One region of the Allocoprococcus similis genome, then DNA from elsewhere that is predicted to be linked to it. Evidence: riboswitches for the same ligand, from Rfam matches in the RefSeq annotation. Region 1 holds a riboswitch; the other holds the start of a gene.
The links. Region 1 has a riboswitch for glycine ahead of ACYQ5K_RS15445 (serine hydroxymethyltransferase). Riboswitches for the same ligand answer to the same signal wherever they lie in the genome.

Region 1 (15,447 bases):
CTGGGATCGGTTTGCAAGGACAGGACGGGTGGAGGATTATCTCTCCTACCGGGAAAAGGAAGTCTGCAAAGCGAAAACGGAGAAATACGGGGACAAATGCAGTGAATCAGTTAACAGCAATGACAGGGATGATTCTGTCGGCAGCACCGATCGGTGAATATGATAAAAGAGTCGTGATCCTGACAAAAGAAAAAGGGAAAATATCAGCGTTTGCAAAAGGAGCAAGACGACCGAACAGTCCGCTTGCAGGGGCATGTACGCCTTGTAATTTCGGGAAATTCATGCTGTATGAAGGAAGAAATTCCAACACCCTCCAGTCGGCAGAGATCGAGAATTATTTTGCAGAGCTCCGCACGGATGTGGAAGCGGCATACTATGCATTTTATTTTCTCGAATTTGCAGATTTTTATACAAGGGAAGCTAATGACGAGAGGGAAATGCTGAAGCTTCTTTATCAGACGATGCGCGTGCTGACGAAAAAGATCATTCCATTTGAGCTGGTACGCTACATATTTGAACTGAAGGCACTCAGTGTCAGCGGGGAAGGACCGCAGGTATTTCAGTGTGTCAGATGCGGGAACAGGGAACGTCCCTGTGTGTTCAGTGTGAAGGAGGGCGGTCTGGTCTGCAGTGAATGTGGTCAGAATGTCTATGACGGAATGCGGCTGAATACGTCTACCCTTTATGCCATGCAGTTCATTGTCGGGACACCGGTGGAAAAGCTCTATACCTTTACCTTAAGCGATGAAGTTTTAAAGGAACTGGGAAAGGTAATGGGGCGTTATCTGGATGTATACGTGGATCACAGATTCAAGTCGCTTGAGATTCTGGAGCAGCTCACAGGGCTGAAATAACCGGAAAATTGTATATTAGATTAGAAAATAAAGACAAATTTGGCGAAAATTAGCAGGATAAGCTTGCAAAACCTATATGCAGTAGGTATAATAGGTGAATCAGAGAGGAATAAATGTTATCGCGATAAGTAGCGTTGTTCTTCTAACGAAAAATAAAAAGAATGCGAGGATTAGTGTTATGGTAGAAAAGACAATGGACAAAATTGTAGCTTTGGCAAAATCAAGAGGCTTTGTATATCCGGGGTCTGAAATCTACGGTGGGCTTGCAAATACATGGGATTATGGTAACCTGGGTGTTGAACTTAAGAACAACGTAAAGAGAGCATGGTGGAAGAAATTTATTCAGGAGAATCCGTACAACGTAGGTGTTGACTGTGCGATCCTGATGAATCCGCAGACATGGATCGCTTCCGGACATCTGGGAGGATTCAGTGATCCGCTGATGGACTGTAAGGAATGTCACGAACGTTTCCGTGCAGATAAGATCATTGAAGATTATGCACATGAGCATGGAATTGATATTCCGGACAGCATTGATGGATGGTCACATGAAGAGATGGAAGGATTTATCAAAGAACATGAAGTTCCGTGTCCGACCTGCGGAAAACATAATTTCACAGAGATCCGTGAATTTAACCTGATGTTCAAGACTTTCCAGGGTGTAACAGAAGATGCAAAGAACGTTGTTTACCTTCGTCCTGAGACTGCACAGGGAATCTTCGTAAACTTTAAGAATGTACAGAGAACTTCAAGAAAGAAGCTTCCATTTGGTATTGGTCAGATCGGTAAATCATTCCGTAACGAGATCACACCGGGTAACTTTACATTCCGTACCCGTGAGTTTGAACAGATGGAGCTTGAATTCTTCTGCAAACCGGATACAGACCTTGAATGGTTTGCTTACTGGAAGAAATTCTGTCTCGATTGGCTGTTCTCTCTTGGACTTAAGGATGAGGAGGTCCGTTACAGAGATCATGACAAAGAAGAGCTTTCTTTCTACAGCAAGGCTACAACAGACGTAGAATTCCTCTTCCCATTCGGATGGGGCGAGCTGTGGGGAATCGCAGACAGAACCGATTATGACCTGACACAGCATCAGAATGTATCCGGACAGGATCTGACTTACTTTGATGATGAGACCAATGAAAAATACATTCCATACGTTATCGAGCCATCACTTGGTGCTGACCGTGTGGTACTTGCGTTCCTTTGCGCAGCATATGATGAGGAAGAACTGGAAGACGGTTCTACACGTACCGTTATGCACTTCCATCCGGAACTTGCACCGATTAAGATCGGTGTGCTTCCGCTTTCCAAGAAGCTGAACGAAGGTGCTGAGAAGGTTTATGCAATGCTTAGCAAATACTACAACTGCGAATTCGATGACAGAGGAAATATCGGTAAGAGATATCGCCGTCAGGATGAGATCGGAACACCGTTCTGCGTAACTTATGACTTCGATTCTGAAGAAGACGGAGCAGTTACTGTTCGTGACCGTGATACGATGCAGCAGGAAAGAATTAAAATTGAAGATCTCAAAGCATACTTTGAGAAGAAATTTGAGTGGTAGAGATTTGAAAAGATCCGGATTTCCCTGGTTTGGGAAGTCCGGATCTTTTTGTGCGAAAAAGTTTGTTGGGGAAGTTGTGAGACAAATGGAAGTAGTCAAATTTTTTGATGGATGGGAAAAAGCGGTATGACAGGTTGATGTGGTGAAGCAATGAAAGATAGATTTTCTGAATAAGTGATATTTATGTAGAGGCTTGAAAAATTTGGAATAAAAATGGTAGATACTAGGGAGTGTAATCGTGATAGGTTGGCTAGAATGCGTGGATTTTGAGAAAAAAATTTAATTTGTGAAAATAGACAAAGAGAATGGATGATACAGTTAAAAAATAGTCAATAAAAACGATGATTATAGAGCGAAGCTATTAAATATTCTGACAAATAATAAACAATAAAGAAAATTATTTAACGCTTGACTAATTGTGACGACAATTATATAATGTGTTTAAGTTAAGGTTGGATGATGAATATGTGAGATACTTGTTGTACAGACGGCGCGCACCGTTATTTAATGTACAGCATGAGCCGAAGGGGCAGGCAGAAACTCTCAGGCAAAAGGAACATATTCGGACAACACTCTGGAGAACAATATATATGTATTGTACCGAAGAAGTAGTCTGGACTATATAGCGCAAAAGTCCAGGTGATCTTTCAGGTGAACGGACAGAGGCAGACAAAAAAGGATTCAATGACGAAAACTTTTTTGCCTGTTTTTTTTGTACCCTAAAAAGCGGAATATTCAGAAAAATATAGATACAAATGATAAAATTCTGAATTTAACACACCGAAAAGGGAGCAAAAAAGACAAGGTAGTTGGTTCTAAGGAGGTAAAAGAGAATGAACAGAATTGAAGATGTAACAAATTACATTACTGAATGTGATGAAGAAGTAGGAAAAGCGCTGCAGTTAGAACTTGGCCGTCAGCGCAGAAACCTTGAACTGATCGCATCAGAGAATATCGTAAGCCCGGCAGTTATGCTTGCGATGGGAACTGTACCGACAAACAAGTATGCAGAAGGTTATCCGGGAAAACGTTATTATGGTGGATGCGAGGATGTAGATATTCTTGAAAATCTTGCAATCGAACGTGCAAAGAAATTATTTGGATGTGATCATGTATGTGTACAGCCACATTCAGGAGCAAATGCGAATACAGCTGTATATCAGGCGCTGATCAAACCAGGCGATACAGTTATGGGATTGAACCTGGCACACGGCGGACATCTTACACATGGTTCACCGGTAAATCTTTCCGGTATCCTTTACAATTTCGTACCTTACAATGTCAATGATGACGGTGTTCTGGATTACGATGCAATCAGAAAGCTTGCTCATGAATGTAAACCGAAGATGATCGTAGCAGGAGCTTCGGCTTATCCAAGAGAGATCCGTTTTGATATTTTTGCAGATATCGCAAAAGAAGTTGGAGCTTATCTTTTCGTAGATATGGCACACATTGCAGGTCTTGTTGCAGCAGGACTTCACCAGAGCCCGGTTCCTTATGCTGATGTAGTTACAACAACAACACATAAGACACTCAGAGGACCTCGTGGTGGAATGATCATGTGCAAAGAAGAATATGCAAAAGCGATCAACAAAGCAATCTTCCCGGGAACACAGGGCGGACCTCTGATGCACATTATCGCAGCAAAAGCTGTATGCTTCGGAGAAGCCTTAAAACCGGAATTCAAAACCTATCAGGAACAGGTTGTCAAGAATGCAAAAGCACTTGCAGAAGCCATGGTTGAAGAAGGATTCAACCTTGTCAGCGGTGGAACAGACAACCATCTGATCCTTGTAGATCTTCAGAACATGAACATCACAGGAAAAGAACTTCAGAACAGACTAGATGAAGTTTACATCACAGTTAATAAGAATGCAGTTCCGAATGATCCTGCAAGCCCGTTTGTAACCAGTGGAGTTCGTATAGGAACACCGGCTGTTACAACAAGAGGTCTGAAAGAAGAAGATATGAAGACCATCGCAAAATTAATCAAGATGACCATTACAGACTTTGATACCAAAGCAGATGAAATCCGTGCTGAAGTTACAAAGATCTGCGATAAATATCCACTTTATCAATAGGAGGAAAGAAAGATGGAATTAAAGACACCACTCTATGAGGCTCATGTAAAAGCAGGTGGAAAGATCGTACCGTTTGCCGGATACCTTCTTCCGGTTCAGTATGAGACAGGCGTGATCAAAGAGCATATGGCAGTTCGTACCCAGGCTGGACTTTTTGATGTATCTCATATGGGTGAAATCCTTTGTGAAGGAAAAGATGCTCTTGCCAATCTGCAGCACATCCTTACAAACGATTTTACAAATATGGTAGACGGACAGGCAAGATACAGCCCGATGTGTAATGAGAACGGCGGAACCGTTGATGACCTGATCGTATATAAAAAATCAGATGACCACTATTTTATCGTAGTAAATGCAGCAAACAAAGATAAAGATTATCAGTGGATGCTTGCACATCAGTCAGGAGAGGTTACATTTACAGATGTATCCGATCAGTATGGACAGATCGCCCTTCAGGGACCGAAAGCGATGGAAATCTTAAGAAAACTTACAACAGAGGAAAATATTCCGAAGAAATATTATCATGCAGTATTTGACGCAGAAGTTGCCGGAATGCCTTGCATCGTATCCAAGACAGGATATACCGGTGAAGATGGAGTAGAAATCTACCTGGCAAGTGATCTTGCAGAAAAGATGTGGGAGACACTTCTTGAAGCAGGAAAAGAAGAGGGACTGATCCCTTGTGGACTTGGTGCACGTGATACACTTCGTATGGAAGCTGCAATGCCTCTTTACGGACATGAAATGGATGATGAAGTATCACCTCTTGAAACAGGCCTGAACTTCGGTGTTAAGATGAAAAAAGACGAATTCATCGGAAAGAAAGCCATGGAAGACAGAGGAACACCAAAGATCGAAAGAATTGGTCTTAAAGTAACAGGAAGAGGAATCATCCGTGAACATCAGGATCTGTATGTTGGAGATCAGAAGATCGGACATACAACATCCGGAACACATTGTCCTTATCTTGGATATCCGATCGCTATGGCACTTGTTGATGCCGGAAGCGTAGCAGTTGGTGACAAGGTAGAAGCTGATGTACGTGGAAGAAGAGTGGAAGCAGAAGTTGTGCAGCTTCCGTTCTATAAGAGAGCAAAATAAAAAAATAATAACGAAAACAGATTAACAGGCCGGTCGCGGAAAAAGCGATAGAGAGTGTTTGGAAAAGGCGGCCGGCAGTTGAAAAGAAAAGGAGATTAAAATCATGGAAGTTAGAGCAGAATTAAAATATACAAAATCACACGAATGGGTAAAAGAAGAAGGCGGAGTCTGGACAATTGGTCTTACAGATTATGCACAGTCAGCACTCGGTGATCTCGTATTCGTAAATCTTCCGGAAGTTGGAGACAGCGTAGAGGCCGGAGAAGTATTTGGAGATGTTGAATCTGTAAAAGCGGTATCAGATGTATATTCACCGGTAACAGGAGAAGTTGAAGAAATCAACGAAGAACTTCTTGACGCACCGGAAACGATCAATGGCGCTCCATATGATGCATGGTTCATCAAAGTAAAAGATGTATCCGGAACAGAGGAACTTCTTTCAGCAGAAGAATATGAGGCATTTGTAGCAAGTGAAGAATAATCAGGGAAAGGCGGTGGACCATTCATGGGAAGCTATGTACCGAATACAAAAGAGCAGCGTCAGGAAATGCTGAAAGAGATTGGGTTTCAGTCAATTGACGATCTGTTCGCACACATTCCGGCAGAAGTAAAGATCCAGGGCGGTCTTAATATTCCGGAAGGAAAAACAGAATTAGAAGTACGTCGTGATATGGAAAATATTGCTGCAAAGAATCAGATCTTTAAGACGATTTTCCGCGGCGCAGGTGCTTACCGGCATTTTATTCCGGCAACAGTAAAGAGCGTGATTTCAAAAGAAAATTTGTTAACTGCATATACTCCTTATCAGGCAGAGATCAGCCAGGGAATCCTGCAGTCGATCTTTGAATATCAGACCATGATCTGTGATCTGACAGGAATGGATATTTCCAATGCCTGCGTATACGATGGCGCAGAAGCATCCGCAGAAGGTGTGGCAATGTGTCGTGACAGAAAGCGCAGCAAAGCACTTGTTTCAGCTACCGTGAATCCATATGTTCTTGAGACGATCAAAACATACTGCTTCGGAAATGAAATGGAAGTAGAAGTGATTCCGGAAAAAGACGGACTTACAGATATTGAATATCTGAAGGAACATGTAGATGCACAGACAGCATGTGTACTGATCCAGCATCCGAACTATTACGGTAATCTGGAAGAAGCAGCCGAGATTGGTGAGATCACACATGGAGCAGGGGCAAAATATGTAATGAATGTCAATCCGATTTCTCTCGGTGTAGTAAAGACACCGGCAGAATATGGAGCTGATGTGGCAGTTGGCGAAGGACAGCCACTTGGACTTTCTATTGCATTCGGCGGACCATATCTTGGATTTATGGCTGCAACACAGAAGATGATGAGAAATCTTCCTGGACGTATCGTTGGACAGACAGAAGACCACAATGGAAAGAAAGGTTATGTACTTACTCTTCAGGCAAGAGAACAGCATATCCGTCGTGAAAAAGCATCCAGCAATATCTGCTCAAACCAGGCACTCTGCGCACTTGCAGTAGGCGTTTATCTGGCAACAATGGGCAATGAAGGAATTAAGAAAGCAGCAACACTTTCAACTTCAAAAGCACATTATCTTTCAGCAGAACTTGCAAAGGTTGGATACCAGACCGAGAACAAAGGAGAATTTTTCCATGAATTCGTAACTGTATCAGAGGTTCCGGTCGCAAAAGCACTTGCAGCACTTGAGGAAAAAGGAATCCTTGGAGGATTTCCGCTTGATGAACACAGAATTCTGTGGTGCTGTACAGAAGTGAATACCAAAGAAGAGATGGACGCAGTTGTTCAGATTCTGAAGGAGGTGCAGTAATGTTAATATTTGAAAAAAGCAGACCTGGAAGAGGTTGCGATTTACTGCCAGAATGCGATGTAGAAGTAACACTTCCACAGGAAAAAGATAAAAGAGAGAAAAAACTTCATCTGCCAGAGCTTTCTGAGATTGAACTGAGCAGACATTATACAGAGCTTGCAAAGAAATCACATGGTGTGAATGATGGTTTCTATCCACTCGGATCTTGTACAATGAAATACAATCCGAAGATCAATGAAGATATGGCAGCACTTCCGGGATTCACAGAGATCCATCCACTGCAGCCGGCACATACGGTACAGGGATGCCTGGAAGTCATCAAAGAATCTGAAAATCTGCTCTGCGAGATCACGGGTATGGATCGTATGACATTCCAGCCGGCAGCCGGTGCTCACGGAGAATTTACAGGGCTTCTTCTGATCAAAGCATATCATAAGAGCCGTGGAGACGAAAAGAGAAAGAAAATCATCGTTCCGGACTCTGCACATGGAACCAACCCGGCAAGTGCGGCAATGGCAGGATTCCAGGTAGTCAGCATTGAATCTGCACCGGATGGTGGTGTTGATCTTGAAAAATTACAGGAAGTATGCGGAGAGGATACAGCAGGACTTATGCTTACCAATCCAAATACGGTAGGACTTTTTGATAAGAATATCCTGAAAATCACGGAGATCGTTCATAACTGCGGCGGACTTTGCTATTATGACGGAGCAAACTTAAACGCAGTTATGGGAACTGTTCGCCCTGGAGATATGGGATTTGATGTGATCCATCTGAATCTTCACAAAACCTTCTCAACTCCGCACGGTGGCGGTGGTCCTGGAAGCGGACCTGTTGGATGCAAGAGCATGCTGGTTCCGTTCCTTCCATCTTATGTAGTAGATGGGGAAGAAGAACTGAAATTTGTAAAAGAACCACAGAGCATCGGTGAGATGAAGAGCTTCTATGGAAACTTTACAGTCATCGTAAAAGCACTTACCTATGTGAAGACACTGGGACGCGAAGGTATTCCGGAAGCGAGCCGGAATGCAGTTTTGAATGCAAACTACATGATGAACAAACTGAAAGACCTTTATACAATGGCGTATGATGAGGTATGTATGCATGAATTCGTAATGAGTCTTGCAGATCTGAAAAAGAAAACAGGAATTTCTGCAATGGATATTGCAAAAGGACTTCTTGATAACGGTATCCATCCACCGACAATGTACTTCCCGCTGATCGTTGAGGAAGCACTGATGGTAGAGCCGACAGAGACAGAGTCCAAAGAAACTCTGGATGAAGCAGTAGAGGTATTACGCAAACTGTATGAAATCGCAGAAACAGATGCCGAACAGCTTCATCAGGCTCCTGTTACAACACCGGTTACAAGAATGGATGAGGTTGGAGCAGCAAGACATCCATATCTGCGATACGAATGGCAGGACTAATAAGTTATAGCTTAAAGCGAGGGAAAAACTATGATTGAAAAGATTACTTATATTGAAAGCAATCAGTTCAGTCCATATAGAAATCTTGCAGTGGAGGAGTATTTGCTCCTCCACTGCGAGGATAAAGAATGTATTCTTTATCTGTGGCAGAATCAGAATACAGTTGTTATCGGACGGAATCAAAATGCTTGGAAAGAATGTAGAACAACAAAGCTGGAAGAAGAAGGTGGTCATCTTGCCAGGCGTCTGTCAGGTGGCGGAGCTGTGTACCATGATCTGGGAAATATGAACTTCACATTTCTGATCAATAAAGAAGAATATGATCTGGACCGGCAGCTTCAGGTAATCATAGGAGCGATGGAGATCCTTGGATTGAAGGCTGAAAAATCCGGGCGTAACGATATCCTGATCGATGGAAAGAAATTCTCAGGAAATGCGTTTTATGAGCAGGAAAAACATTGCTATCACCATGGCACGATCATGGTAGGAGTAAACATGGAAACCTTATCCAGATATCTGACTGTATCAAAGGATAAACTGAAATCAAAGGGGGTTGATTCGGTAAAATCCAGAGTGACAAATTTAAGAGATTATCTTCCGGAGCTTACAATGGAAGAACTGAAGGTGGCACTTAAGCAGTCATTTGAAAAGGTATACGGATTAAAGGTACGTGATAAAAAAATAGAAGACCTTGATACCGGAGTAATTGCAGAAAGAGAGAAATTTTTCTCTTCATGGAACTGGCTCTATGGCAGAAAAATTGATTTTCAGTATGAGCTTTCCCACCGTTTTGGATGGGGAGGAATTACACTTCAGTTTGCAGTAGAATCAGGAAAGATCAAGGATGCAATTGCATGGTCGGATGCACTGAATCCGGATTTCATACATACACTTCCAAAGTATCTGAAAGGACTGAAGTACAGAAAGGAAAGTATCTGTACGGAATTGGGGCTGTTCTGGTCAGATAATCCACAGGAAGAAGAGATGATGAAAGACATTATCGAATGGATTCAGGGCGAGGAACTGTAGGAGGATGAAATAAAATGAGCGAGAAGTTTGATGTAGTAGTAATTGGAGCCGGTCCGGGAGGATATGTGGCAGCAATCAAATCTGCGAAGCTTGGAATGAAGACCGCAGTGATCGAAGAGAGAGAAGTCGGGGGAACATGCCTGAACAGAGGATGTATTCCGGCAAAAGCAATGATTCATGCATCGACATTATATCGTGAAATCAAAGAAGCGGACCGCTTCGGAATTTCAGCATCAGATGTTACTTATGATTTTGAAAAAATTCTGGAATATAAGGAGCAGACAACCGGACAGCTTGTTCAGGGAGTAGAACAGCTCCTGCAGGCAAACGGCGTAACAAGATATTATGGAAAAGGCACACTTTTTGAGGGGAAAAAAGTTAAGATTACAGGGAATGAAGAACAGTCTGTCGAAGCAGAGAATGTCATTCTGGCTTCTGGTTCCAAACCACTGATTCTTCCGATCCCGGGAATGGATCTTCCGAGAGTTCTGACAAGTGATGAACTCTTCAAGATGAGAGAAGTTCCAAAGAGTCTGGTTATCATCGGGGGCGGTGTGATCAGTGTAGAATTTGCTACCGTATATTCCGCACTTGGATCTAAGGTTACCATTCTTGAAGCAATGCCGCGGCTGGTTCCAAATATGGATAAAGAGATCGCACAGAACCTGAAACTGATCCTGAAGAAACGTGGCGTAGAAAGCCATACATCAGCAGCAGTACAGGGTGTGCATATGGAAGGGGATACCTGTGTATGTACCTTCGTCGAAAAAGAAAAAGAACAGACTGTAGAAGCAGAATATGTTCTGTGCGCAGTCGGAAGATGCCCGAATACCGACGGATTATTTGCAGAAGGTGCTGCTCCGGATATGGAAAGAGGACGTGTTCTTGTAAATGATAAATTCGAAAGCAGTATTCCGGGAGTCTATGCGATCGGTGATCTGATCTTTGGCGCACAGCTTGCCCATGCAGCAAGTGCACAGGGAATCGTTGTTGCAGAACAGCTGGCGGGAAAAGAACCTTCTGTGAATCTGAATGTGGTTCCGGGATGTGTTTATACAGATCCGGAAATCGCATCAGCAGGTATTACAGAAGATGCAGCCAAAGAACAGGGAATCAAAGTGAAGACTGGCAAATTTATCATGAGTGCCAATGGTAAATCTCTTATTACAAAAGAAGAAAGAGGATTTATCAAGATCGTGGCAGATGAAGAGACAGATGTGATTCTCGGAGCACAGATGATGTGTGCAAGAGCCACAGACATGATCGGTGAATTTGTAACTGCGATCGCAAATAAAATGACGGTTGCACAGCTTTTAAAGGGAATGCGTGCACATCCGACGTATAACGAAGGAATCGGAGAAGCCCTGGAAGAAGCAGAGGGTGGAGCGATCCACGTTGTACCAAAGAAAAAGAAATAGAACTGTACAGTAGTAAAGGAATATGATAAAATATTCAGATATCAGCATATGCTGAAAAGTACAAAAAGGAAAATTAAATCATGTTATACGAAGAAGCAAGGGTATATTTGGATCATGTATCGAAATACGGAAGTGTACTTGGCTTAGATAGTATAAAGAGCTTATTGGGTGAGCTTGGGAATCCGCAGAAAGATTTGAAATTTATACATATAGCCGGGACTAATGGAAAAGGATCGATTCTCGCCGGACTCTCCGGTATCCTGCAACATGCAGGGTACCGGACCGGAAGATACTGTTCTCCGACCGTGATGGGATATATGGAACGATTTCAGGTTGATGGCCAATGGATGGCGGAGGACGAGCTCGCCCCTTTTGTATCTCAGGTGAAAGAGGCAGCAGAAAAAGTAGAAGAAAAAACGGATCTCACCGTAACCGTTTTCGAGATGGAAACGGCGATCGCATTTCTCTATTTCAGAGAAAAACAGTGTGATTATGTCGTTCTGGAAGCCGGAATGGGTGGGCTTCTTGATGCGACAAATGTAATAGATACTACTGTTCTGAGTATTTTTGCATCGATCAGTATGGATCATATTGGTGTACTTGGAAATACACTGGAAGAAATTGCGGAAAACAAAGCCGGGATTATAAAGCCATCCTGCCAGGCGGTGGTGACAGCGCCGCAGAAACCGTTTGTGATCCGAATTTTACAGGAAAAGACAGAAGAATGTGGCTGCCAGATCCGGATTGCGCATCCGGAAAAGGCAAAAGTGAAAAGAGAATTGATGGATGGTCAGATTTTTTCTTATGAGGAGTATGAGGACATTCATCTGAATCTGATCGGAAGATATCAGATCGACAATGCAGTGACGGTATTGGAGGCTGTGAAAGCCCTGAATGAGAATGGAGCGGTTATTCCGGAGGATGCGGTAAGAGCAGGATTTGCAAAAGTAATCTGGCAGGGAAGATTCCAGGTTCTTGAAAGAGAACCGTTGATGATCGCAGATGGCGCACACAATCAGGATGCAGCGCTTAGGCTTGCAGAAAATGTGAGAACCTATCTTGCAGGAAGACGGATCATCGGAGTGATGGGTGTTTTTAAAGATAAAGAGTACCGGAAAATGGCAGAGATCATGGCACCGTATCTTACGAAAGTGTATACGATCGATCTCCCGAATCGGGAGCGGAGTCTGGCGAAAGAAGAACTATGCAAAGTATTGGAAGAAAATGGAGTACAGGCAGAACCGGCAGAAGGAATCCGGGAGGCACTTACAGCAGCAAAAGCAGACTGTAAAAGGGATGATGTGGTTCTGAGTTTTGGTTCCCTGTCTTATCTGGGGGATGTGATTCGGATTTGCAGGAAAAGGAAATAGACTGAGAAAAGAAAGAGAGAACATTATGGTAGATCATAAAAAAGTAGAACAGGCAATCCGGCTTTTGCTGGATGGAATCGGTGAAGATCCTGACAGAGAAGGACTGGTTGAAACACCGGACCGGATTGCAAGAATGTATGAAGAAATCTGTGGCGGAATGAATGAGGATGCAGCGGAACACCTGAAAAAGACATTTACAGCAGAAAATAATGAAATGGTTGTGGAAAAAGATATTACATTCTATTCCATGTGCGAGCATCATATGCTGCCATTTTACGGCAAAGTTCATATTGCCTATATTCCGGATGGAAAGGTGGTGGGACTTAGCAAGCTTGCGCGGACTGTGGAAGTATTTGCGAGAAGACTTCAGCTTCAGGAACAGATGACAGCACAGATCGCGGATGCCCTGATGGAGAATCTTCGTCCAAAGGGAGTGATGGTACTTGCGGAGGCCGAGCATATGTGTATGACCATGCGTGGAATCAAAAAGCCGGGAAGCAAGACGGTCAGTGTTGTTACAAGAGGTGCATTTGAAGAGAATGAAAAACTGCAGAACATGTTTTTCCGTATGATAGGTTAGTGCGATGGAAATAAAACGAAAACTGGAAGAGCAGAGGAGGATGCAGAGAGTCTGGAGAATATATGAGCATCCTCTTTTTGAAGAGGGACTGGCAAAGAATAAAGATGCAGAAAAGGAAAGAAAATTCTGCCATCATGATATGAATCATTTTCTGGACGTGGGACGTCTGATGTATATTTTTTCGATGGAGCGTGGATATGCCCTTGGGAAAGAAGAGATTTATGCGGCAGCATTACTTCATGACATCGGGAAATGGCAGCAGTATAAGGCGGGAATCCCCCATGAAATAGCGAGTGCTGAAATTGCAAAAAGGATTCTGGAAGAGACTGGATTTACAAAGGCGGAGTCGGACAGGATTCTTTTTGCAATTTTAAGCCACCGGGGCAAAGCAGAAGAGACAGAAAATGCAGGGCAGGATAAGCGGCAGTTTGCAGAGCTCCTTTATGATGCGGATAAGATTTCCCGCGTGTGCTACGCGTGTCCGGCTGAAAAGGACTGCAACTGGAGCAGGGAAAAGAAAAACCAGAAGATCATCTGGTAGAAAACGAGGAACGAAAATGAGAATTGGAAATAAAGAATTTGACACAGCAAAACATACTTATATAATGGGAATCCTGAATGTGACACCGGATTCTTTTTCAGACGGGGGAAAGTGGAACGGTTATGATGCGGCAATGCGTCATGCAGAAGAACTTTTAGAAGGCGGAACCGATATCCTGGATATCGGAGGAGAGTCTACAAGACCAGGACACCGGCAGATCACATCGGAAGAAGAGATTACAAGAACTGCACCGGTGATCGAAGCTGTCAAAAAGAATTTTGATGTGCCGGTTTCGATTGACACTTATAAAAGTGATGTGGCAGAGGCGGCACTTCAGGCAGGGGCAGACCTGGTGAATGATATCTGGGGATTCCAGTACGATGAAAAGATGGCAGGCCTTGTGAAAAAATATGATGCGGCATGCTGTCTGATGCATAATAAAAACGAAGCAGTGTACAAGGATTTCCTGAGGGATATGTATGCAGAACTGCAAAAATGTGTAGATACCGCGAAGGCAGCCGGGATTGAAGATGACCGGATCATGCTGGATCCGGGGGTTGGATTTGGAAAGACCTATGAAATGAACCTGGATGTGATGAAGCATCTGGATCTTTTTAACGGACTTGGATATCCGATGCTTCTTGGAACTTCCAGAAAATCCATGATCGGTCTGACACTGGATCTGCCGGTAACTGAAAGAGAAGAAGGAACTCTTGTCACAACCGTGATGGCAGTACAGAGTCATTATGGATTTGTGCGCGTTCATGATGCCGAGAAAAACCGCAGAGCGATCAAGATGACAGAAGTGATTCTGGCAAGAGAGTAAGCAGGAGAAAAAGATGGATCAGATAAAAATTGAAAACCTGGAAATATTTGCAAATCATGGGGTGTATCCGGAAGAAAACAGACTGGGACAGAAGTTTCTGGTTTCCAGCATTTTATATGTGGATACACGCAAGGCGGGAAAAACGGATGACTTGGAAGCGTCTGTAAATTACGGAACCATTTCCCATCTGATAAAAGAAAAGATGGAAGAGAAGAATTACAGGCTGATCGAAGCAGTAGCAGAGCAGCTTGCAGAAGAGATCTTATTATTTGATGAAAAGATCAGGAAAGTCATGGTGGAAGTAAAGAAACCATGGGCGCCGTTAGGACTGCCGCTTGAGACGGTTTCCGTGAAGATTGAACGTGGCTGGAATGAAGCGTATATCGCACTCGGATCGAATATGGGGGACAAGAAAAAATACATTGAGAATGCGGTAGAAGAGCTGAAAAAAGAAAGACTTTGCAGAGTCCTGAAGGTATCGAAGCTGATCGGAACCGAGCCATATGGCGTGACGGATCAGGATGAGTTCCTGAACGGAGCACTGAAAATGGAAACACTGCTTACCCCGCATGAGCTTCTGGAGCTGTTACATCGGATTGAGCAGGAAGCCGGTAGAAAGCGGATCCGCAGATGGGGACCGAGAACACTGGATCTGGACATCATTTTCTATGGGGATCAGATCATTGAAGAGGATGATTTATGTGTACCACATATCGATATGCAGAACAGGGAATTTGTGCTTGGACCAATGTGTGAGATCGCACCGCATAAACGGCATCCAGTTTTGAAGGAAACGATGACGGAAATGCTTGTAAAGTTAAAGGGTAA
Region 2 (15,447 bases), on a different contig from region 1:
CATCATTTCACCGGCAAGCATCGCCGTTTTCAGTAATAATTGCGTATCCATGACTTGCTCCCTCTCACTTTCTCGGATTTATAACTGTCATGATACTATTTCCTATTCTAAAAATCAACCAAAAATTTTTTCGTACACAAAACAGTACAATCATTACTGTTCACAGTATCTGTGACAAACAACGTACAATCTTTCTGCATAAACAGTTTTTCGCAAGGAAAAAGGCTTCCCGGTCTTACGACCGGAAAGCCCATCTTCCTGAATTAGAGTGAGAGTGTTTATAAAAAGGCAGATTTTATTAGTTAATATATCCGCTCTTTTTCAGTTCTTCCTCAGCTTTTGCGAGGTTTGCGTCTGATACACGGATGATTGGTCCTGTGCATCCCATTCCGCTTTCTGCGTAAATGCCGAGTTTCCACAGTACTTTGACTGCGTCTTCCAGATCCATAACTTCAATTCCAGGGATCTGTGCTGTAACGATTTCCTTCGGTGGCTCTTTTACTTCTTCTTCAGCCGCTGCCGGTTTCTGAGAAGCTTTGTGCTCATCGAGGATTTCTTTTAATCCAGCTTTCTTAACAGCTGCAAATTCTTCTTTTGCTACTTCAAATACTTTTCCTCTTACCAGCTGTGCTGCGTAGCGGATAGCATTTGCGATAACCGGTGCTCCGGATGCTCTGGATACGATCATAACGAGCTGTTCATATCCTTCTCCGATTCCTGGTCCATATCCAAATCCTGTAGCTTCAAAGCTTCCGCCTGTTGTGAAAGAAGAAAGCATTTTTACCATGATATTTCCGGTCAGGGAATCAGTTACCATGATATCCGGTGATGCCTGGAGAACGTCATTTCCTCTCATAACGCATCCGCCGTCTGCTCTTCCTGATTCTGCAAATTCGATCGGATATCCGTTCTCCTGCAGTTTCTTCAGAGCTTTTTCTGTCTGACGTGCACCGTCTACATTCAGGATACCAACTGTCGGATTCTTTTTGCCGCAAGCTTTTGCAGCGATGATTCCGTAGATCGCATTTTTGATCATTCCTTCAATACGGTCTGTGCTGGATGTTCCTGTTGTATTAGCGATGAACATTTCTTTTGCAGTTGCCGGTGTTACACAACGTCCTACTGTAGATACACCGATCGGGAATGGGAAGTGCATGGTTACTGCTGCATCTACTTCCCCATTCTTCAGCATTTCTTCCATCTTGTCATGACCTTCTTCATCGTTAGCCACTTTGACAGTTGTTACGCCTTCTGCTTCTAATGTTCCGATATAATATACATCAATTCCGTCTTTTGCCGCTTCAATTGCCGCTGCCATAGAGTTTTCTTCTCCATGTTCGCTTCCCATTCCGGTCAGTGCAACTTTCGGGCGCTTTCCGAAGCTTCCTGTCTCCAGTCCCTGCGCCATCTCCATAAAGGTGTCGGCAATCATTCTTTCAATTCCATTTGCCATTTTGTTTGTCCACCTTTCTTATTCTTCTGTTGCCATTAATGATGCTGCAAAATCTTTCATTGCTTTTGCGATCAGTCCTTTTACTTCTTCTTCTGATACACCGCTGTTATCTTCTGCTCCGGTGTTTGCCTGGATTACGAAAGATACACCGTCGAAGAGGTTGGTCATACGTCCAAGGAACAGACTTCCTTTTCCGATGATCATGGCTTTATTGATCTTTCCTGCAAGGATATCTTCTCTTGCAAATCCGATGTACGGTACACCTGAAGGAATATGTCCCTGAGTCGGTGCCCATCCTGTCAGTCCGTGTTCTCCTGCGAAGCTTGCAAGTTCTTTTCTGTCAAGTTCGCCTCTCTTAACTGCAAGAGCTGCGATCATCTTGTAGTTAGCAAGCGGTACATCTCCGGCTCCTGCCGGTTTTGTGATATCCGGATTCTGCATTTCCGGAGAGAATTTATCGATATCTGTGATCTTAAGTCCTGCTCTTTCCAGTGGATCAGCTACAAGGCTTCCGATTACGTTCTGCGGAGCACTTCCTGTTCCTACTGTATGGCGTCCAAGGATATCCAGGTTGATTTCCGGGTTTACGCCATCGTTTTCTGCGATGATTACACAGAATCCGCCAAGGCAGTCTTCCAGGATCGGAAGACCTTTCTTTACATGGTCTTTACCGTTCATACCAAGTTTTGCTGTACAACCACCAGCTGTTACAGCTACACATTTGTATGCGCCTGATTTTACGAGAGCTGCTGCTTCGATCAGTGCGTGAGATGGTCCGGCACAGAATCCACGTGAGTCAGAACCTGTTGCGTTCAGAAGTCCTGCAACTTCAGCTGCTGCTTTTGCGAAGTTACCACCACCACGCTGGTTCATATCACCACAAGCTTCTTCTGCACAGTCGATGACATACTCAACGTCTGTCTTTTCGATTCCTGCATTTCTTACACCATAGAGGAGGGCGAGCACGCTGGATGCCTTACTCATAATGTTTTCATGCATAACATGAGCTGAAAGGTTTGCATCAATGTCATGCGCTCTCTTTACACAGCCTACCAGTTTGTTTTCATGATACAGACCTTCAGCATGCTCTTCATTAACAAAGTGTTCGATTTCTGAGATTTCGAATCCTTCGATTACTTTTTCTACGATATCGTCTGTGATGATCGGATCTGCTGCAAATTTTTCTTTTGTAGCTGCTACAAATCCTTTCTCAAGCATAACAACTTCGAACATGTCGCAAGCCTGAGCTAAAAGAAGGAATTCGTCTTCCGGCATGATCTCACCGTATTTTCCGTAACGCTCTGCGCCTTCTTTTACTTTATCGTAGTAAGGAAATTCAACCTGGGTAAGGTCGTCCGGTGTTGCATTTCCAATATATACCTGATTCGGCCAATAATTTACACATGTTTCATATGACCGAAGATGATCTCTAAGTTCTTTTAAATATTCTGATTCCGGATTAACAACTCTTTCTGTTGTCTGTGTTGTTCCGTTGTAAACTACCATTTCCGGGGTATGTACGAGTACATATCCTGCTCCTTTAATTACACTGTTCATCGCTGGTTTCCACCTTTCCTGACATTCTTTTCTGCGAATGTCACCATCATTCATTTCTCCGTGATATGCGCGTATAATCTACCTGTCCTGAATTCAAAAGAATTTTGGCAGAATGCGCTAAACAAGCTTTCATCAGAAATGTATCACTGGCACATTTCTGATCTGCTAGGCAATTCACTAATGCAATACCAGCATGTTCCCAATATGCCTGGCAATAAAACAGGCGGCAGGAAGAATCCTGCCGCCTGTACCTCTATCTCAGATATTCCGCTTTGAAGGTATACCCCTCTTTATCTTAGAGGTATTTGCAATATTCGTCGCGGATTGCTGACATTTCGTCTACGATATCATCAACATCAAGCACCATTTCCATCATGCCTACCTGTTCATCGTAAACAGCCGGGTCAAATTCTTCTTTTAACTCTGGTTCACATACATGATAAGTCGTGAGTCCAAGCTGGACCCCTGTCAACGGACCTGCGAATGTCGGGTCTCCTGCTGTAACGGTTTCTGCAGCAAGTCCTGCTGCTTCTCCCTCAGCTGCGCCTACGATTACGACTACGTTTTCCGGGCCGTACTCCTCAGCAAATTCTTTTACCCTTTTCTGATTCTCCAGATCCATTGCGCCTGCGCTAGTTCAGACGAAACATTCTGTTGAAGAAAAAACTACATCTCCGCCAGCTGTCTTAACGCATTCTGCGATTGCTGGTCCCGGTACACCGTCACGGTCACCGATGATAACAACTTTTTTATCTTTTAAAATTGCCATGATGTCTTTTCCTCCTTCCTTTCTTTTAAAATTTTGTTTTGTTAATAGTTTTACACGCTTTACGCGATTATATATTGTGAGCACACAGACAGCTCTTGCCGCCTGTGCGCGGCTCACCAAATTTAAATAATGATTAAATATATTTCTTAATCATTGCTTCGATGCTTTCCTGTGTAGCATCGTCTTTTACTACTTCTTCTACTTTTTCGCCATCTTTGTAAATAGCCATAACCGGAAGACCAAGGATCTTCTGTCCGATAGCAAGACGACGAGCTTTTGTTGTATTCAGAGATGTAAATTTGATCTTATCTCCGTATTTGTCTGCCATTTCATGTACGAACGGCATCAGAGCCTGGCATGGAACGCATCCATCACCAAAGAAATCTACGAATACATAACCTTCTGCTTTTAAGACTTCGTCTTCAAATGTTTTCTTATCTACTTCTAACATGTCAAATGTCCTCCTCACTCTATTAAATAGTGTGTTCTTATAATTCGTTAATGTACTTTTCTGCCTGTGTAGCTGCAATAGCTCCATCAGCAGCGGCTGTAACAACCTGTCTTAAGCTCTTAACGCGGATATCGCCTGCTGCGAATACACCTGGGATATTGGTATGCATATCTGCATCTGTCGGGATATATCCTCTCTCATCCATCTCAAGACCTGTTCCTTCATAGATCTTAGAGTTTGGAAGTGTTCCGATAAATCCGAATACACCGAACATTCCGTCATCTTCATCAGCTACGATCTTAGTGAGTTCACCTGTTTTAACATTCTTAACAGTCATCTCAGAAAGGATTCCGTCACCGCCGACTTCTTCTACAACTGTATCCCACATAAAGTGAAGTTTTTCGTTCTTGAATGCTTTCTCCTGAATGGATTTTGCTGCACGAAGTTCATCACGTCTGTGAATAATTGTAACTTTTCTTGCGAATTTTGTAAGGTACATAGCTTCTTCTACTGCAGAGTCTCCTCCACCTACTACGTATACTTCAAAATCTTCGAAGAAGTTTGCATCACAGGTAGCGCAGTAAGAAACGCCCTTACCCATGAATTCTTTTTCGCCTTTGCATCCGATCGGTCTTGCAAAAGCTCCGGTTGCGATGATAACCGTTTTTGCCTGATATTCGGCTTTCGCACTCTTCAGTACTTTGATATCGCCTTCCAGATGTGCTTCATTAATTACGTCTGATGCTCTCTCAACGCCGAATTTTTCACACTGCTGTGTCATTCTTGCGATAAGAGAAGGACCGCTTTCCCCTTCTACGATCTGTCCAGGATAATTTTCGATTTCATCTGTGATTGCGATCTGTCCACCATCTTTTCCTTTTTCAATTACCAGTGTTGAAAGACGGCTTCTTCCTGCGTACAGACCTGCAGATAAACCTGCAGGTCCGCCACCCAGGACGATCACGTCATAAACTTTGCTCATAACGTTCTCTCCTTTTTTAATAAAATTACATGACCTTCTAACTTATGTTTAGTTGTCAAAAATTGTCTGTCCGTCTACTTCTGTTGTCAGAGCTTTCAGAGCTTTTTCAACAAGTCCCTTACGAAGAGCGTACTCTTCATCTTTTTCAAGGGCCGGATTTCCAAGTGGATGCGGAATAGCGATCGTAGGAACGATTCTGTTCGCACCAACTGTCATGGAAATCGGAGTTACTGTACACATATGAACTACCGGGAGTCCAGCTGCTTCAATTGCTTTTACCATTGTTGCACCGCAACGTGTACAGGTACCTCAAGTAGAGGTCATGATAACTGCGTCAACACCGTCTGCGATAAGTTTCTGAGCATATTCCTCAGCGAAAGCTTTTGCAGAAGCTACGGCTGTACCGTTACCAACTGTTGTATAGAATTTGTTGTGAAGTTTTCCGATAACGCCTTCTTTTTCGAATTCACGCATAACATCTACCGGAAGTACACGGTCTGCATCTTCGTTAGCATATACCGGGTCATATCCACCATGAGCTGTTTCGTATGTTTCTTCTGTAAGATCCATAACACCTGTGATGTCATATTCTCCGTAGTGAGAAGCATTTGAACTTTCAATGTGGTCCGGATTTCCTTTCGGAACGATTCCGCCTGAAGTACAAAGTGCGATTGTAGCCTTGCTAAGATCTTTGATAGCCGGCTGTGGATCAACACGGTCGAATGATGGCATTGGATACTCTGTCTCGAATGGCTTGTCTGCCAGTTTCTTAAGGAGCATCTTAACAGCTCTCTTAGATCCACGTTCTTTTTCGAAGAAGTTTACACGAACTCCGTTCGGCATGTAACCTTCCTCACAAGAAGCACCGATTTTTTCGCCTTTAGCGATCTTAAGAGCAAGAGGAGCAAGTTTCTTAACTGCATCTCTCATACCAGCTGCGCTGTTCTTAGTAGATACTGTATAAACTTTGTTCTTGAACATATCAGCACCTGGGTTTTCTACATACATACCAGTTACTGCAGGGATTCCGAGTTCTTCCTGTACTGCATCACAGATAGTTCCGCAAGCAACACCATAACGTCCGGCATTGAAAGCAGGTCCTGCGATGAAGATATCAGGATTCTGGCTCTTAACCATTTCAAGAATATCAGCTTTTGCTTTGTCAAGGTTTTCATTGAAGTAAGAGTCACCACAAACGATTGTAGCTACAATCTCTGCTTCTTCTCCAAACTGCTGTGTCAGAGCCTGTCCAGGTCCAACGATTTCGCCTACGCGAAGTTCAGCAGGATAATCAGCTTTTTCTTCTCCACCGATCTGAGCGAAGAACTGATTGATATAATGTACAACTTTAATTTTACTCATTATCTTTACGTCCTCCATTCCTAGCGTGCACTCAGATATCCAAATCCGGTTTCATTTGTAGCACCGGTAATGGCCTGAATTTCAACTTCGATTGTTCCATCTTCACGATGAGAATGTTCATTACCACCAGCAATGATTGTAACGAATTCTTCTGTTCCGATTACTTTATCCATCTTAGGAAGTACGATTACCTGGTTAGCATTTCCACCAGTTACAACTGCATCTGCAGCTGGATCAGCATCTGCGAGTGACTGAGATTTTCCGTCACGTCCGGCATATTCGTCTGTAATGATTACAGTCTTAACACCTTCAGCTTCGATCTTCTTGCAGTTCATGATAAGGTCAGTATCCGGGTTACCGAATCCTTCCTGAGATACGATAACTGCATCAAGGTCTAACAGACGGCACATCTTAGCTGTCCAGTCAGATGAACGCATCTTATCAGCAAGGTATACGTTTTCGTTTGTAAGAATCTGGCAAACGAAGTTGATTGTTTTTCCGTGTTCTTCGAACAGGTCATGTACAACCGGGTTGTTTTCATGAACGTATGTCGGGTTCTTATCACAAGCGGATACGCAGTTACCAGATACGATAGCTCCGTCCATAACTTCTGTTGGGTTCATGATTGTAGAAAGTGTTCTCTTTGCATCAACACCGTATACATATGTGTCATGAAGAAGTCCCTGACTCTGAAGCATCTGTACATAAGCAACTCTCGGAAGATTCGGGAATTTTTCTTTTCCTTCCATGATTCCGTATGTTTCATATGTCTTTGTCTCGTCTGGTGTGAGTTCACGAGCAAGTTCCCCAAGATAAACTGCTACTCTGAATCCAGCAAGACGAACAGCTTTTTCATATTCATGCTGTTTGATTCCGTCAACTGGTTCACAAACAACTACTAAGTTGTTCAGTTTAGAGAATGGTGTGTATTCTGCACCCGGGCCAGACATATCGATGATACCTTCCTGGAATCCAACGATCTTACCAGCTGTTACAACAGCCATTCCTTTTAATGCATATGTCTTACCACTTCCTACAGTGTCAACTTTTGCGATAACGCCTGGGAAGACTCCCCCTCTTCCTTCAACTTTAACACGTGGTTCAATAACATCTTTAACCGGAGTGATACGAACGCTTTCACCTGGTTTTGCGATATCAAATTTAACACCTTTGATTTTTTCGTCCTCAAGAACGATTGCCTTTACAGCTTCTTCGTCAACATAAAGAACACCATTTTCGATCTTTGATTCAGATGCGAACTGAATGTCGTTAATAAAAATGTGACCTACTTCTAATTTCACTGTAAATTCCCTCCTTTTTTGAATGTGTTTGTTATATGCTCAAAAGTACACCAAACCGCATGTACTTCTACAGCCTTTTTTCTATCGCCAGCTTTCTGCTGACGGCAGTGCGCTTGAGATCAGTGTATAATCTACAAGCTGGAAGTCTGCATAAACCTGAGGTTTATAAAGATCAGACTTAAACTGAAATTTGCCACACGCCTGAATGGCACTTGCGATGATCTGCATTGCCTGCGCATCCAGACCTTCCGGCGATTCCGAGAGCATAACCGACTTATATGGAGTCTCATTCGGTTTTACGCTTCCGGACAGTGGATGTGTCAGAAGTTTGTATCCCTGGAAGATCATCTTCTGAACTTTTTTAAGTGTGTCCTCATAAGAAAGTTCTTCATATTCCACATGATAATCTTCCCCGAGTTTTTCTTTTACCAGTGGATTATTTGTGATAATCATAAATCCAGTATTCATAGCCGCTTCTTCCTTTCGTCCCCTGTCCGTTTATGCGGTCTTTTTTGACTCCCTGTGTCTGAAATACTCCAGATAATTTTTTAACATATATCTGGTATCAAAAAAGGACGTCAAAACAACCTCTCTGTTTTAAACGCCCTTTCTGTTTCCTTGTAAATTCGGTAATTCCGGATTCAGAGTGTAGTACCTTTCCCGATCCTTTTGCCTGAAAGTTTCACCATTCAACGAGCTTTACTGCTCTACGGTTTGCATCTTCGGCGACCATTTATCAAATATCTTTATAAATGATTCTCTCGCAGGAAATATCAACCTACTATCTAATTGACTGCATCTTTTATTCATTTTGCATCAGCTCTCTTGCTGACATGATTACTATAACACACATTTATACAAAATGCTAGTCTTTTTATAGATTTTTTTGTATATTTCTTATTGTTTTTTTCTATAACTATTTCTCAGCTATTATACAAATTATCTATTTTCCCTTTTTCTGATTTGGCAGGAAATTATTATAGTAATCATCGTGCGTCTTCTTAACAAGACCGCTGAGTGCTACCAGTGCAATCGCATTCGGGATAACCATCATACTGTTGAAGCAGTCTGCCATATTCCATACAAGATCTACTTCCTGAAGTGATCCGAGCGCTACGCAGATACATACAATGATTGAGTAAATTTTAACAGCTTTTGCTCCAAACAGGTAACGGATGTTTGCTTCACCGAAGAAATACCATCCGATGATCGTTGAGAATGCGAAGAATAACATACAGATCGCGATAAAGATCTCACCGAACTTACCATATAATGTAGAGAATGCATACTGGCTCAGCTGTGCGCCTGTAAGACCAGATGTTCTTGAACCGGTTGTGATGATTACAAGAGCTGTCAGGTTCAGGATTACAAATGTATCGATAAATACACCAATCATTGCTACAAAGCCCTGTTCTACCGGATGATTAACTTTTGCTACTGCATGTGCATGCGGTGTAGAACCCATACCAGCTTCATTTGAGAAGAGACCTCTTGCCACACCTTTCTGTACTGCAAGCTTCAAGGTTGCGCCCATTGCACCACCTGCTACTGCTGCTGGTTTAAACGCACCGACAATAATGTCATGGAATGCTGACGGGATTGCTGTAACGTTTGCAAAAATTACGATCAAAGAACCTACTATGTAAAACGCTGCCATGATCGGCACGATCAGTTCAGTAACTTTTGCGATTCGCTTCATACCACCTGTGAATACAAACAGAGAAACAACTGCTACAAAAATACCCATTGCAATCTTCGGAATTCCGAATGCAGTGTTCCATGATGCTGCAATTGAGTTAGACTGAACCGCATTGCCCATGAATCCAAGTGCAAAGATGATCAGGACTGCAAAAATAGCTGCCAGAACTTTTCCGAACGCTCCTTTAAATGCTCCTCGTATGTAATATACCGGACCACCGGTTACGGTTCCGTCATCACTGACTTGCTTGAACTTCTGAGCCATAACCGCTTCTGCGAAGATCGTTGACATTCCGAGAAATGCACTGATCCACATCCAGAAGATTGCTCCCGGACCACCGACTGCAATTGCGGTTGCAGCTCCGGCGATATTTCCGGTACCAACCTGAGCAGCGATCGCTGTTGCAAGTGCCTGGAAAGAAGACATTCCGTCTTTTCCGGCATCCCCTTTCTTGCCAAAAAGTCCGCCAAAGGTTCTGTTCCATCCATCTTTAAAGCCACGGATCTGGATAAATCCAAGCTTAAATGTGAACAGCAAGCCAATACCTACAAGTGCTATGATCAGCACCGATCCTGTTAGGACATCATTTACCTTTAATACTAAATCGTTAATGTTCATACAATAACCCTCCTTTTTAATAGACATCCCTTATAGTTTTTATCTGTTGAATCTATAATAACTTATTTATAGTTTTTATGCAATATTTTCAGTTAACTTATTTATTTTTTGTATATTATCACCATGTTACTGCGATAACATAATAAATTCACTCTAAATAAGTGCGTTTTTTCGCGCTTTTCTATGTTTGTCAAAAATGCTGTTTTTATGTTTTTCGTCAAATTGTCTAATTAATGACGATTTAATATCTATACATTTCCATGGGATTTATAGATTCTTTCACATGAACACGTTAATTCTTTACTATATTGATATTTCAAAGAAGTTATTTTCAGACCATGAAACATAAATAAAAAGCAGGAAACATTCTTCCGTCTTACCCGGAAATCTGCTTCCTGCTCTTCTATTTTTGTTTATTCAGATATTCTATACATTAATCTCTGCTTTTACACCAAGCAGCTCTTTATTTTCATCCAGGATCGGCCGGATCACATTCTTAAGGAATGCTTCGACCTGTTCTTTGGAACGTCCTACATATTTGGATGGATCCATTGTTTTCTGAAGATCCTCCAGGCTCAGATTAAATGCATCATCTGCCGCGATCAGTTCAAGAAGGTTGTTGTCCAGACCTTTTTCTTTAACATTCTTTCCTGCTTCCATCGAAAGTTCACGGATTCTTTCATGCAGTTCCTGACGGTCTCCACCAGCTTTCACTGCATCCATCATAATATTCTCTGTTGCCATGAACGGAAGTTCAGACATCAGACGTTTTTCAATTACTTTCGGATATACAACCAGTCCGTCAACGACATTCAGGCACAGATCCAGAATACCGTCAATCGCGAGGAAACCTTCCGGTACACTCAGGCGCTTGTTTGCAGAGTCATCCAGAGTACGTTCAAACCACTGTGTAGCAGAAGTGATCGCCGGGTTCAGTGCATCAATCATCACGTAGCGGGACAGAGATGCGATTCGTTCGCTTCTCATTGGATTTCTCTTATATGCCATTGCAGAAGATCCGATCTGCGTCTTTTCAAACGGCTCTTCCACTTCTTTCAGATGCTGGAGAAGACGGATGTCATTGGAGAATTTGTGTGCACTTGCTGCAATTCCGGCAAGAACATTCACAACTCTTGTATCCACTTTACGGGAATAGGTCTGTCCGGATACCGGATAGCATGCTTCAAATCCCATCTTCTTAGCAATCATTGGATCGATCTTATCAATGGTCTCCTGATCTCCCTCAAACAGTTCCAGGAAACTTGCCTGTGTACCGGTTGTTCCCTTTGATCCGAGAAGCTTTAAGCTTCCAAGTACATAGTCAAGATCTGCAAGGTCCATGGAAAATTCCTGCATCCAGAGGGTTGCTCTCTTTCCAACAGTTGTCGGCTGTGCCGGCTGGAAATGAGTAAATGCAAGTGTCGGAAGATCTTTATACTGATCTGCAAACTTTGAAAGTTCATCCAGAACATTAACCAGCTTTTTCTTAACAAGTTTCAGGGCCTCTGCCATGATAATGATATCGGTATTATCACCTACATAACAGGAAGTCGCTCCCAGATGGATGATCCCTTTTGCTTTCGGGCACTGCTGTCCATATGCATAGACATGAGACATCACATCATGACGCACTACTTTTTCACGTGCTTTTGCGACATCGTAATTGATATCCTCTGCATGCTCTTTCAGTTCTGCGATCTGTTCATCTGTAATATTGAGCCCCAGCTCTTTTTCCGTCTCTGCAAGTGCGATCCAGAGTTTTCTCCATGTCTTAAATTTCATGTCCGGAGAAAAAATATACTGCATCTCCTTGCTGGCATACCGCTCTGAAAGCGGACTTACATACTTGTCGTATCCCATAGTCTTATCCTCCCTATTCTTCTGACTCAAACGCGTGGGAAATATCTTTTCCCGGAACGCGCATCGGGTAATTTCCTGTAAAACATGCATCGCAGTATCCAAGATCTCCAACCATGTCTTTCAGCTTATCTATTTCCATATATCCAAGAGAATCTGCTCCGATCATTTCACGGATCTGCTCCGTTGTATGTGAATGAGCAATGAGCTGATCATTCGACGGTACATCCGTACCAAAATAGCAAGGATGTAAAAACGGTGGCGAACTGATTCTTACATGAACTTCTTTTGCTCCTGCTTTCTTGAGCATCTTGATGATATTTGCACAGGTCGTTCCACGGACGATGGAATCATCTACCATAACAATACGCTTGCCCCGTACAACCTCTTCAATGACATTCAGTTTGATCTTCACACTGGACTCTCTCTGGCTCTGCTTCGGCTTGATAAAGGTTCTTCCTACATAACTGTTCTTATGAAACGCCATGCCATAAGGAATTCCGGAATATTCCGAATATCCTTTTGCCGCAACAAGTCCGGAATCCGGTACACCGACTACCAGATCAGCCTCTACCGGATAAGACTGTGCAAGAGCTTTTCCCGCAACAATCCTTGCATGATATACATTGATGCTGTCGATCACACTGTCCATACGTGCGAAATAAATATACTCAAAAATACAACGCGCCTGCTTTTCAGGTGGAATCTGCATACTCTTGTCCGAAGACACACCATGCTTTGTAAAACTGACAATCTCTCCCGGCTCTACATCACGGACAAAATCTGCTCCAACAGCCGCAAGCGCACAGCTTTCTGATGCCAGAAACCAGGTATTATCACGCTTACCGATACAGAGTGGTTTGAGGCCAAACGGATCTCTCGCTCCGATCATCTTACGCGGGCTTGATACAACCAGTGCATATGCACCCTCAATCTTCTTCATCGCATTCTTGACCGCATCCTCTGCCTTCGAAACCTTCAAACGCTCTCTTGCAATGTGATAGGCAATCACTTCTGAATCAATGGTTGTCTGGAAGATAGCTCCTGTATATTCCAGCTCATGACGAAGCTCAATTGCATTTGTCAGATTACCATTGTGGGCAATTACCAATGTACCTTTCACATAATTCAGAACCAGTGGCTGTGCATTTTCCGCACGCGTTCCTCCTGCTGTCGAATACCGCACATGTCCGACGCCGAGGTTTCCCTTTAATTTGTCAAGCTCTTCCTCATTGAATACTTCGTTGACAAGTCCAAGCCCTTTCCTGAAATGGACTTTCCGCTTGCCATAGGTATCTGTCACTGCAATTCCGCAGCTTTCCTGCCCTCTGTGCTGAAGGGCAAACAAACCATAGTACACCGACGGTGCAACATCGCCGCCATCCATATCATAGGCTCCGAATACACCACATTCTTCACCTAACCCAGTCTCTACTCTTTCAAGTTCGCTCATCGTTTTGTCTTCTCCTATTTGTTGTATCCGCTTATTTTTTACATAGAGAGTATAATACATGATTTTCCGAAAATCAATACACAGCCTTGAACTTTCTCCCGAACACTATGCTCTTCTGTACTCTTTTTTCCATTCTTCAAACAATTCCCTTGACGGTTCGATGTTGATATTTTCTCTCACATTTTCTATCTTTTCTGTAAGTTTATTGTCAATTTCCAAAAGGATTTCATTGCCCATAACCATCTTCTGATATTCATCCTGCGGCATGTATCTGGAACTTGCATACAGATAACCTTCCAGCATTTTATTATCTTCACAGATCTTATACGCCTTCTCATACATTCTCGCCGACTCTTCATACAGAAATGCTCTCCCATATGCTCCGGCAAGGCACGCATACACGCGGCCATAAAAACGCTTATCTACCGAATCATCCTTTTCTCCGTTGATAATCGACATGTAAACCAGGATTGCCGATTCCAGTTCTCCGCTTTCCATCAGCGTATCTGCTTTGTATTTCTGGCGTTCTACTTCTTTCTGGTTCTTGAGTTTTTCCAGAACATTCTGGATGTGTGCCATTTCACCCGGTGTGTAGATTCTGGATTCATGCAGCACAAGAACCACAAATTTCTCCACGGAACCATGATTCCGGATCAATTCCACCAGCTTTACTGCAAGATCCTGCATTTCCAGTTCATCTGCAATCCATCTGCAGAGCTGCTCATTCATGATCGTATAATCGATCAGATACAGATTGTTGCACAGATAATAACACAGTTCTTCAAGTGTACTGATCCTTGTATGGATCCTCGAAATTTCATATGGATGTTTTGCCTTTTTCTTATGACAAAGAATTAAACTGCCCATTGCTGCCTCCTAATTCAATGATCTTCTCCACCCGGAATCCTGATGGCGCAAAAAATTCACCAAATCCCATATCTTCAAAAATAATATGACAGGTCTTTTCATCCGAGAAAAATGTATTAATCTTCAGACGAAGCGCATAATTTTTCCGGTCCGGCATACCTTTCAGGGAAACCGGCTCCACAAGATGCCTGCCGGTCACCAGAGAATCTACATGGATTTCAATATTCTCTGTATCACCAAGAAGCACCTCGAACTGTCTGTCTGATTCGTACCAGTGATTGCCCCAGGATACCAGTGGATACCAGCCTTCTTCTCCATTCACGCGCATCCGCACAGAAATCTGCTCGGTCAGCTTTGTCTCATCCAGGTAGACCGGTGCATCTGACTGTTCCTCTTTTCTGCGCTGCGCCGTATAACACGCCCCTTTACTGTACAGATTATTTCCCATAAACGCACGGCGTCCGTTACAAAGAACGCGCAGAGAATTCGGATACCAGTTATTTTCAAACCCATCCCCTGTCAAAAAGACAGAAGAGATCATCTTCTTGTTGAATACACTCTGGATAAAACGTTTAAAATGCTCATCTGCCGCTTTTGCCTTCTCAACATGCAGCACCGGATAAACTGCTTCCAGTTCTTCCATACGCGCATCCGCCACCTTGTCCACTGTCACAAAGCTTTCCCTGCTTTTCTGCGAACTGTTCTTCAGTTCCCGCAGCATATATGCCCGGATCACATCCTCGTCACAGTAGAAAAGTGCCGCTTCATACTGCCATAATTCTTTCGGCTGGTTAAACATATAATGACAGAAGCTTTCCTTGTAGTCCTGAACATAAATATTTTCCTTTGCCACTCCGAGCTTCTGTCCGATTCCCTTCAGCAGGACGCGGATGTCTTCGTTTTTCTCCGGGACTGTAAACGTGATGCTTTCAATTTCTTCAAATCCATTCAACGTGTACTTTACAAAATCTGCCAGAAGCTGGACACCTTCATATTCCTGTCCGTCTACCTCGATTTTCCTATTGCCAAGCGCACATTCCCAGATTCCTTCCACGCAGATACTGTCCCTTACCGTAGA

Region 2: it holds a riboswitch for glycine, as region 1 does, so the genes downstream of both, ACYQ5K_RS13225 (GrdX family protein) here and ACYQ5K_RS15445 (serine hydroxymethyltransferase) in region 1, are expected to answer to the same signal.

The regions. Positions count from the first base shown of each region.
Region 1 covers NZ_BAAHSG010000045.1:19,209-34,655, forward strand. The annotation lists gene ACYQ5K_RS15430 (hypothetical protein) at 1-157, shown strand, start outside; gene recO (DNA repair protein RecO) at 102-854, shown strand; gene ACYQ5K_RS15440 (glycine--tRNA ligase) at 1,033-2,424, shown strand; glycine riboswitch at 2,881-2,993, shown strand; gene ACYQ5K_RS15445 (serine hydroxymethyltransferase) at 3,258-4,505, shown strand; gene gcvT (glycine cleavage system aminomethyltransferase GcvT) at 4,518-5,606, shown strand; gene gcvH (glycine cleavage system protein GcvH) at 5,710-6,087, shown strand; gene gcvPA (aminomethyl-transferring glycine dehydrogenase subunit GcvPA) at 6,112-7,425, shown strand; gene gcvPB (aminomethyl-transferring glycine dehydrogenase subunit GcvPB) at 7,425-8,855, shown strand; gene ACYQ5K_RS15470 (lipoate--protein ligase) at 8,886-9,884, shown strand; gene lpdA (dihydrolipoyl dehydrogenase) at 9,899-11,302, shown strand; gene ACYQ5K_RS15480 (bifunctional folylpolyglutamate synthase/dihydrofolate synthase) at 11,383-12,672, shown strand; gene folE (GTP cyclohydrolase I FolE) at 12,698-13,252, shown strand; gene ACYQ5K_RS15490 (HD domain-containing protein) at 13,257-13,793, shown strand; gene folP (dihydropteroate synthase) at 13,810-14,619, shown strand; gene folK (2-amino-4-hydroxy-6-hydroxymethyldihydropteridine diphosphokinase) at 14,633-15,447, shown strand, end outside.
Region 2 covers NZ_BAAHSG010000037.1:24,243-39,689, reverse strand. The annotation lists gene ACYQ5K_RS13265 (threonine/serine exporter family protein) at 1-51, opposite strand, end outside; gene grdD (glycine/sarcosine/betaine reductase complex component C subunit alpha) at 299-1,453, opposite strand; gene grdC (glycine/sarcosine/betaine reductase complex component C subunit beta) at 1,472-3,010, opposite strand; gene grdA (glycine/sarcosine/betaine reductase complex selenoprotein A) at 3,306-3,779, opposite strand; gene trxA (thioredoxin TrxA) at 3,913-4,230, opposite strand; gene trxB (thioredoxin-disulfide reductase) at 4,268-5,212, opposite strand; gene grdB (glycine reductase complex selenoprotein B) at 5,261-6,574, opposite strand; gene ACYQ5K_RS13230 (glycine/sarcosine/betaine reductase component B subunit) at 6,595-7,875, opposite strand; gene ACYQ5K_RS13225 (GrdX family protein) at 7,957-8,343, opposite strand; glycine riboswitch at 8,527-8,651, opposite strand; gene ACYQ5K_RS13220 (alanine/glycine:cation symporter family protein) at 8,819-10,192, opposite strand; gene purB (adenylosuccinate lyase) at 10,619-12,052, opposite strand; gene purF (amidophosphoribosyltransferase) at 12,066-13,502, opposite strand; gene ACYQ5K_RS13205 (hypothetical protein) at 13,608-14,369, opposite strand; gene ACYQ5K_RS13200 (DUF5716 family protein) at 14,344-15,447, opposite strand, start outside.